2 regions of the Klebsiella sp. NPDC088457 genome follow, and region 1 is predicted to be linked to the other one. Evidence: riboswitches for the same ligand, from Rfam matches in the RefSeq annotation. Region 1 holds a riboswitch; the other holds the start of a gene.
What was found. A riboswitch is a leader RNA that binds a small molecule or an ion and turns the genes downstream of it on or off. The one in region 1 is predicted to bind cobalamin.
Positions count from the first base shown of each region.

Region 1 (3,412 bases):
TGCACCATCTTCTCGGTTTCGCTATCCAGCCCGCTGCGCGGCGGATCGACGAAAATCGTCTCACACTGATAGCTTTGCAGGTCGATACCCTGCAGGCGGTTAAACTCCCGTACGCCGTTCATCGCCTGCGTAAACTCTTCTGCCGCCATCCGGATAATCTGCACGTTATCAATATGGTTAGCCGCGATGTTGTACTGCGCCGCCGCGACGGAAGGTTTGGCGATTTCCGTAGCCAGGACGCGATTAAAATTGCGCGCCAGCGCCAGCGAGAAATTACCGTTGCCGCAGTACAGCTCGAGTAAATCCCCCGTCGCTCCTGCGGTGGCATCCAGCGCCCACTCCAGCATCTGAATATTCATGGCGGCATTCGGCTGGGTGAAGCTGTTTTCTACCTGACGATAGATCATTTCACGGCCAGCCACCGGCAGGCGCTCATCAATATAGTCCTGATCGAGCTCGATTTTGGTTTTGGTGGCCCGGCCAATCAGATGCACGTTGAGGTTTTGCGCACGCAGCGCATCGCGTAATGCTTCGGCCTGCTGACGCCACGCGTCGTCGAGCTTTTTATGATACAGCAGCGACACCACGGCCTGATTGCTCATGGTCGTCAGATAGTCGACCTGGAACAGCTTATGGCGCAAAACCGGGTTGTTGCGCACGCCGTCGAGTATTGCGGTCATCAGCTGATTAATCAGCTCGCTGGCCGCCGGGAAGCTGTCTACGCGAATCCGGGACTTCGTCTGCGGATCGAACATAATGTGGTACAGGTCGTCGCCATCGTGCCACAGGCGAAACTCCGCGCGCATACGATAATGGCTGACCGGCGAACGAAACACCTCCGGAACCGGCGCGGCAAAAGGCGCCATCATTTTTTGCAGACGAACGACTTTTTCTGCCAGCTGCGCTTCATATTGTTCGGTGGGGAGGTGTTCGGGGGTCATGATGCATCCTGAGTAAAATAAGTACGCGGGGATTGTAGGGAAAGCGTCGGGGATGTCCAGCCCAGATAAGGGATCAAATATAATTATAGAAGTCTGGACATCTATATGTTGCTAATTATAGCATTGTGTAACCGGTCCTGTGAGTTAAAAGGGAACCCAGTGTAAATCTGGGGCTGACGCGCAGCGGTAAGGATGGTGGGATGAACGCATTGTGCAGACACTGCCGATATTTGGTGGGAAGTCTTCATCCATAACACGCCCCAAGCCCGAAGACCTGCCGGAATACGTCGCATTTGGTTTCTATCATCGCGTGCTACTGATGAAACCCGCGGCATCCTTTATATGTTACGGATGCTTTTACAATGATTAAAAAAGCTTCGCTGATGACGGCTCTCTCCGTCACGGCATTTTCCGGCTGGGCGCAAGACAGCCATTCAGATACGTTAGTAGTGACAGCAAATCGCTTTCAACAGCCGGTCAATACGGTTCTTGCGCCGACCGATGTGGTCACCCGGGAAGATATCGAACGCTGGCAGGCAAAAAATCTCAATGATGTGCTGCGGAGATTGCCGGGGGTGGACATCGCCCAGAATGGCGGGATGGGGCAATCTTCTTCTCTGTTTATTCGCGGTACAGAAGCCAAACAGGTACTGGTGCTGGTAGACGGCGTTCCCATGTCCCGCCCTGGCATTACCAATAACCCCGATCTGAACCAAATTCCGCTTTCGCTGGTACAGCGTGTGGAATATATCCGCGGCCCGCGTTCAGCGATTTATGGCTCCGGTGCGATGGGAGGGGTGATTAACGTCATCACCCATTCTGATAAGGAACAATCTAAGATCACCGCCGGCGTCGGTTCGAAAGGTTACCAGCAATATGATGGCACCCTGCGCCAGCGCTTTGGGGATACTGTCGCGACGGTCGCAGGTTCTTATGAGGGAAATAAGGGCTTTAACGTCCAGCCTGGCTCAACCTGGGATCATGACCAGGACCGCGATGGCTTCCGCAGTAAAGCGTTCTGGGGCAGCCTTGAGCATAAATTTAACGATAACTTTGCCGGTTTCTTCCGCGGTCGTAGTTATACCAATAACACTGATTACGATCTGGGAAGCCCGCCCTACAGCCCATCCTACAGCGCAGATGAGGAACAACTCTATAACCAGAGTTGGGATGCGGGCCTGACCTTTAATTCCGGGATCTACTCTTCGCAATTTATTGCCAGTTACCAGAAGGTCAAAGACTACAACTACAGCAGTATTTATGGCCGTTATAATGATGGCACCACGCTCGATCGCATGACTCAGCGTAATCTGCAGTGGGGAAACAACTTTATTGTCGGTCATGGCTCGGTGAGTGCGGGTGTCGACTGGCAGCAGCAGCGTCTGACCTCGTCGGACACGGTGCTATCGGATACCTACAAGCGCGATAACACGGGCCTCTATTTGACCGGACAGCAGCAGTTTGGCGATGTGACTCTTGAAGCCTCTGGCCGTGAAGACCATGACGAACAGTTTGGCTGGCACGGAACCTGGCAGACCACCGCCGGTTGGGAGTTCGTTGAAAACTATCGCGTGACGCTCGGCTATGGTACCGGCTTCCTTGCTCCTTCCCTGGGACAACAGTTTGGATCCACCCGTTTTGGTATCAACTCAAACCCAAACCTGAAGCCTGAAGAGTCGAAACAATGGGAAGCAGGGCTTGAAGGGATCACCGGCCCGCTGGACTGGCGCCTGTCCGCGTATCACTACAAGATTACTAACCTGATTACCTATTACTCAGACCCTGTCACCTATGAAGGTGAGTATGACAATATCAACGCCGCAACGATTAAAGGGGTTGAATGGACAGGGAGTGTGGATACCGGCATTTTCAGCCATCGCGTCACGTTGCAGTACATCGACCCGCGTAATGACGATAATGGTGAAGTCCTGGCCAGACGCTCGAAACGCCAGGCGAAGTACCAGCTGGACTGGACGATGTTCAACGTCGATATGGATGTATCGTGGCAGTACTATGGCAAGCGTTACGATAACAACACCTCTCAGTACAATAATACGCAGAGGATTTTGCCAAGCTACAGCACAGTTGACGTTTCTGCAGCGTATCCGATCACCGATCGCCTGACAGTTCGTGGTAAAATAGCCAACCTGTTCGATAAAGATTACGAGACAGCTTATGGCTACCAAACTGCAGGACGAGAATACTACTTGTCTGGCAGCTACACCTTCTGATCCACGTCCCACCGTGCTGGTGTTTGACTCCGGCGTCGGTGGGTTGTCGGTTTATAATGAGATTCGGCAGCTGCTGCCGAATCTGCATTACATCTACGCTTTCGATAACGTGGCTTTCCCTTATGGGGAGAAGAGCGAAGAATTTATCGTTGAACGCGTGCTCGACATCGTCACCGCTGTACAACAACGCTATCCGTTGGCGCTGGCCGTCATTGCCTGTAACACAGCCAGTACCGTTTC
Region 1 covers NZ_JBJDNH010000048.1:665-4,076, reverse strand. Annotated here, with positions in the region: gene trmA (tRNA (uridine(54)-C5)-methyltransferase TrmA) at 1-941, opposite strand, end outside; cobalamin riboswitch at 1,057-1,238, shown strand; gene btuB (TonB-dependent vitamin B12 receptor BtuB) at 1,304-3,172, shown strand; gene murI (glutamate racemase) at 3,117-3,412, shown strand, end outside.

Region 2 (3,412 bases), on a different contig from region 1:
GACGAGAATCACCGGGCACTGCGCCATCTCCGCCATTCCCATGTTGACGATATCGCGATCGCGCAGGTTAATCTCCGCCGGGCTGCCGGCCCCCTCAAGCACCAGCACCTCATACTCCTGCGCCAGGCTGCGGTACACCGCGAGGATCTGTTCACGCAGACGCGGTTTGTACTCGTGGTAGCTCACCGCATCCATATCGCTCGCCACTTTGCCCATCAGTACCACCTGGGCGTTGAGATCGCTGGTGGGCTTCAACAAAATGGGATTCATCCGCACATCCGGCGCGATGCCCGCCGCTTCCGCCTGAAAGATCTGCGCCCGGCCCATCTCTTTACCATCGGCGGTAATCCCGGAGTTCAGCGCCATATTCTGCGATTTAAACGGCGCCGTTCGCAGGCCGTCCTGATAAAAAATCCGGCACAGACCGGCGACCAGTACGCTTTTGCCGACATCGGACGCCGTCCCCTGCAACATGATTGCCTGCGCCATGACGCCTCCTCACTCGCGTTTGCTCGCATCTGTTTTACAGTCCCGTGTTGCTATTATCCGGCAACGGCTCTGCCGCCGCGCCAGGTTTCATCTTCAGGCCGCGCCAGCCAGCAGATAGCGCACCAGCATAAACAGCGCCAGCGCCAGGGTCGAAGCGACCCACATCAGTCGAATCGTCCGCGGAATATCGTCTGGCGAGATGTCACGTACGGCATCGCCGATCCACGGCTTTTCAACCCGCTCGCCGAAATAGTCGTTTGGCCCCCCCAGCCGGATGCCCAGCGCGCCGGCCACGCTGGCTTCTGACCAGGCGCAGTTGGGGCTGCTGTGATGATAACGATCGCGCCAGCCGATGCGCAGGGCGCCTGCGCCATCGTTGCGGCATAGAAACGCCGCGAGGCTCAACAGCAGCCAGCTCAGGCGCGCGGGAATAAAATTCGCCACATCGTCAAGGCGAGCGCTGACCATGCCTATCGCGCGGTATTTTTCCTGCTTATAGCCGACCATGGAGTCGAGGGTGTTAATGGCTTTATAGGCCATCGCCAGCGGCACGCCTCCCAGCAGCAGGAAGAACAGCGGCGCAATAATGCCGTCGACGGTGTTCTCCGCCACCGTCTCCACCACCGCGCGGTTAATCTGTGCAGGCTGGAGCCGCGAGGTATCGCGCCCGACAATCCAGGAGAGTTTTTCCCGACTCTGCGCCAGATCGCCCGCGCGCAGCGGACGCTCGACCTCACGCGCGGAACTCGCCAGGCAGCGGCCGGCCAGCAGCGTAAAGATTAGCCACACCTCCAGCCCCCAGCCAAGCCAGGGATGGATGCTTTCCGCCAGCCGCAGCACGCCCCAGGTGATGCTCCACGTCAGGCCAACCACGACCAGCCACAGCAGCGCCCCGCCGGCCCGCAGCGCGCCGTCGCGATGGCAGTGTCGGCGAATGATAGGTTGCACAAAGGTGATGAGTTTGCCCATCCAGCGCACCGGATGGGGCCAATGCGGGGGATCGCCAAGCATAAAATCGAGGAGCCACGCGGTACACCAGGCAAGCAGCGTCATCGCCCGAGCCTCGCCTTCTGCCGGCAGGTGAGAAAAAATGCATCAAGTCTTACCGCCATACCCTGTTCCTGTTCAGGGTGGTCGGGGTGTAAAGGGGCCCCCGCCGCAATCTTTCGTCGGTACGCCTCTGAGCAACCCACTTCCCACCGAAGTTGTTGGTCATCACCGACAGGCAGGTTTTCTGGCTTAGCGTCATCCTTACCCGTCCTTCCCCATCTCGCGACAGGTGGTCTTTACGGGGTCGTCAGCATCACAGCAGCGGGGGCTGCGGGGGAGTCGTCACCCCCTTCCCTGGCACCTGTCGGTTGATCTCGCGAACGCCTCCCGGCTCGCTTTCGCCCTGATGGTCGATCAATCAGGCACGACATTATGCCACAGCGATGTCGCGACGGCTTGCGCAGTCAGAGGCGGGTAGCCAGAATATGATGTAATGCCGTAAGCAGGCGCTGGTTTTCCTGATAGCTGCGGATCGCCACGCGGAAATAACCGTCCCCCAGCCCCGGATAGTTGGCGCAGCTGCGAATTAAAATATGCTGCGCAAGCAACGCCTGCTGCAGGTCGCCCTCCGGGAGCTCGCAGCGTAAAAACAGATAGTTCGCTCGCCCCGGATAGACCGTCAGGCCGCGCAGCCGGCTGAGCGCCTGATAAAAACGCCGTCCTTCCTCGGCCAGCCATCGCCAGGTGGCCTGTTGATAGGCGCGATCCTTGAGAATAATTTCCCCGGCCAGCGCGGCAAACGCATTGACAGACCACGGCATTTGCTGCTCACGCAGCCGGGCGACGGCCTGCTCATTGCTGTTGATCAGATACCCCAGACGCAGGCCGGGAATGGCGTAGAATTTGGTCAGGGAACGCAGCACCCAGATATGCGGGTTATCATGCAGAAGGGGGATAAACCCCGGCTGGTCGGGAATAAAATCGATAAACGCTTCATCCAGGATGAGCGCAATCCCCAGCGCCTGACAGCGCGCGGCAATCGCTTCCAGCAGCGGGCGCTCCGGCAGCAAGCCGGTGGGGTTGTTGGGCGTACAGAGGAACAGACAATCCAGCTCTGGCGTCAGCGCGTGCAGCATCCTCCCGCTCAGCTGCCAGCCCTCCTCTTCACGTAGCGCAAACTCCTCAATGGCGCACCCCGCCGCCTGCAGCGCACGGCGATACTCGGCAAAGCCGGGTTTGACAATCATCGCCCGGCGCGGCCTGAGGCCGTTAACGAGGGTGAAAATAGATTCGGTTTCGCCATTGCCAGCGAGGATCCAGGAAGCGGGAATCTGATGATGCGCGGCCAGCGCGGCGTGCAACTGTTGATATTCGACGTCAGGGTAGCGTTCCGCCCGCGCAAGATTGTCGATGAGCGCGCGCTTTAAGCTTTCCGGCATCCCTAAGGGATTAATATTGGCGCTAAAATCCAGCAGTTGCTCCGGGTTGATGCCCAGCAGCGCGGCGGCCTCCCGGATATTGCCGCCGTGCGCGCTCTTCAGTAGGGCCATCGCCCGCTCCTGTGTGGTTAGCCGAGCCTTGCCAGGGTGGCGCTATCGGCAAAGTAGGCCTTAATGCCCGCCAGAATCGACTCCGCGACCTGCTGCTGGAAGGTAGCCGTTTTCAGCTTGCGCTCTTCCTCGACGTTGCTGATAAACGCCGTTTCCACCAGAATCGACGGGATATCCGGCGCTTTCAGCACCGCGAAGCCCGCCTGCTCAACCTGGTTCTTATGCAGATCGTTAATCCTGCCCATTTTTTGCAGCACCGCTTTACCAAACTTCAGGCTATCGGCGATGGTCAGCGATTGCACCATGTCGAACATTGTATGGTCGACATAGCGGTCGCCGCTCTTGCTGACGCCGCCCACCAGGTCGGAGGCGTTCTGGGTTTG
Region 2 covers NZ_JBJDNH010000029.1:36,249-39,660, forward strand. Annotated here, with positions in the region: gene ACI2JR_RS18335 (cobyric acid synthase) at 1-489, opposite strand, end outside; gene cbiB (adenosylcobinamide-phosphate synthase CbiB) at 583-1,542, opposite strand; cobalamin riboswitch at 1,696-1,859, opposite strand; gene cobD (threonine-phosphate decarboxylase CobD) at 1,944-3,029, opposite strand; gene amiC (N-acetylmuramoyl-L-alanine amidase AmiC) at 3,047-3,412, opposite strand, start outside.
Region 2: linked by a shared signal. The riboswitch ahead of cbiB (adenosylcobinamide-phosphate synthase CbiB) and the one ahead of btuB (TonB-dependent vitamin B12 receptor BtuB) in region 1 are both predicted to bind cobalamin.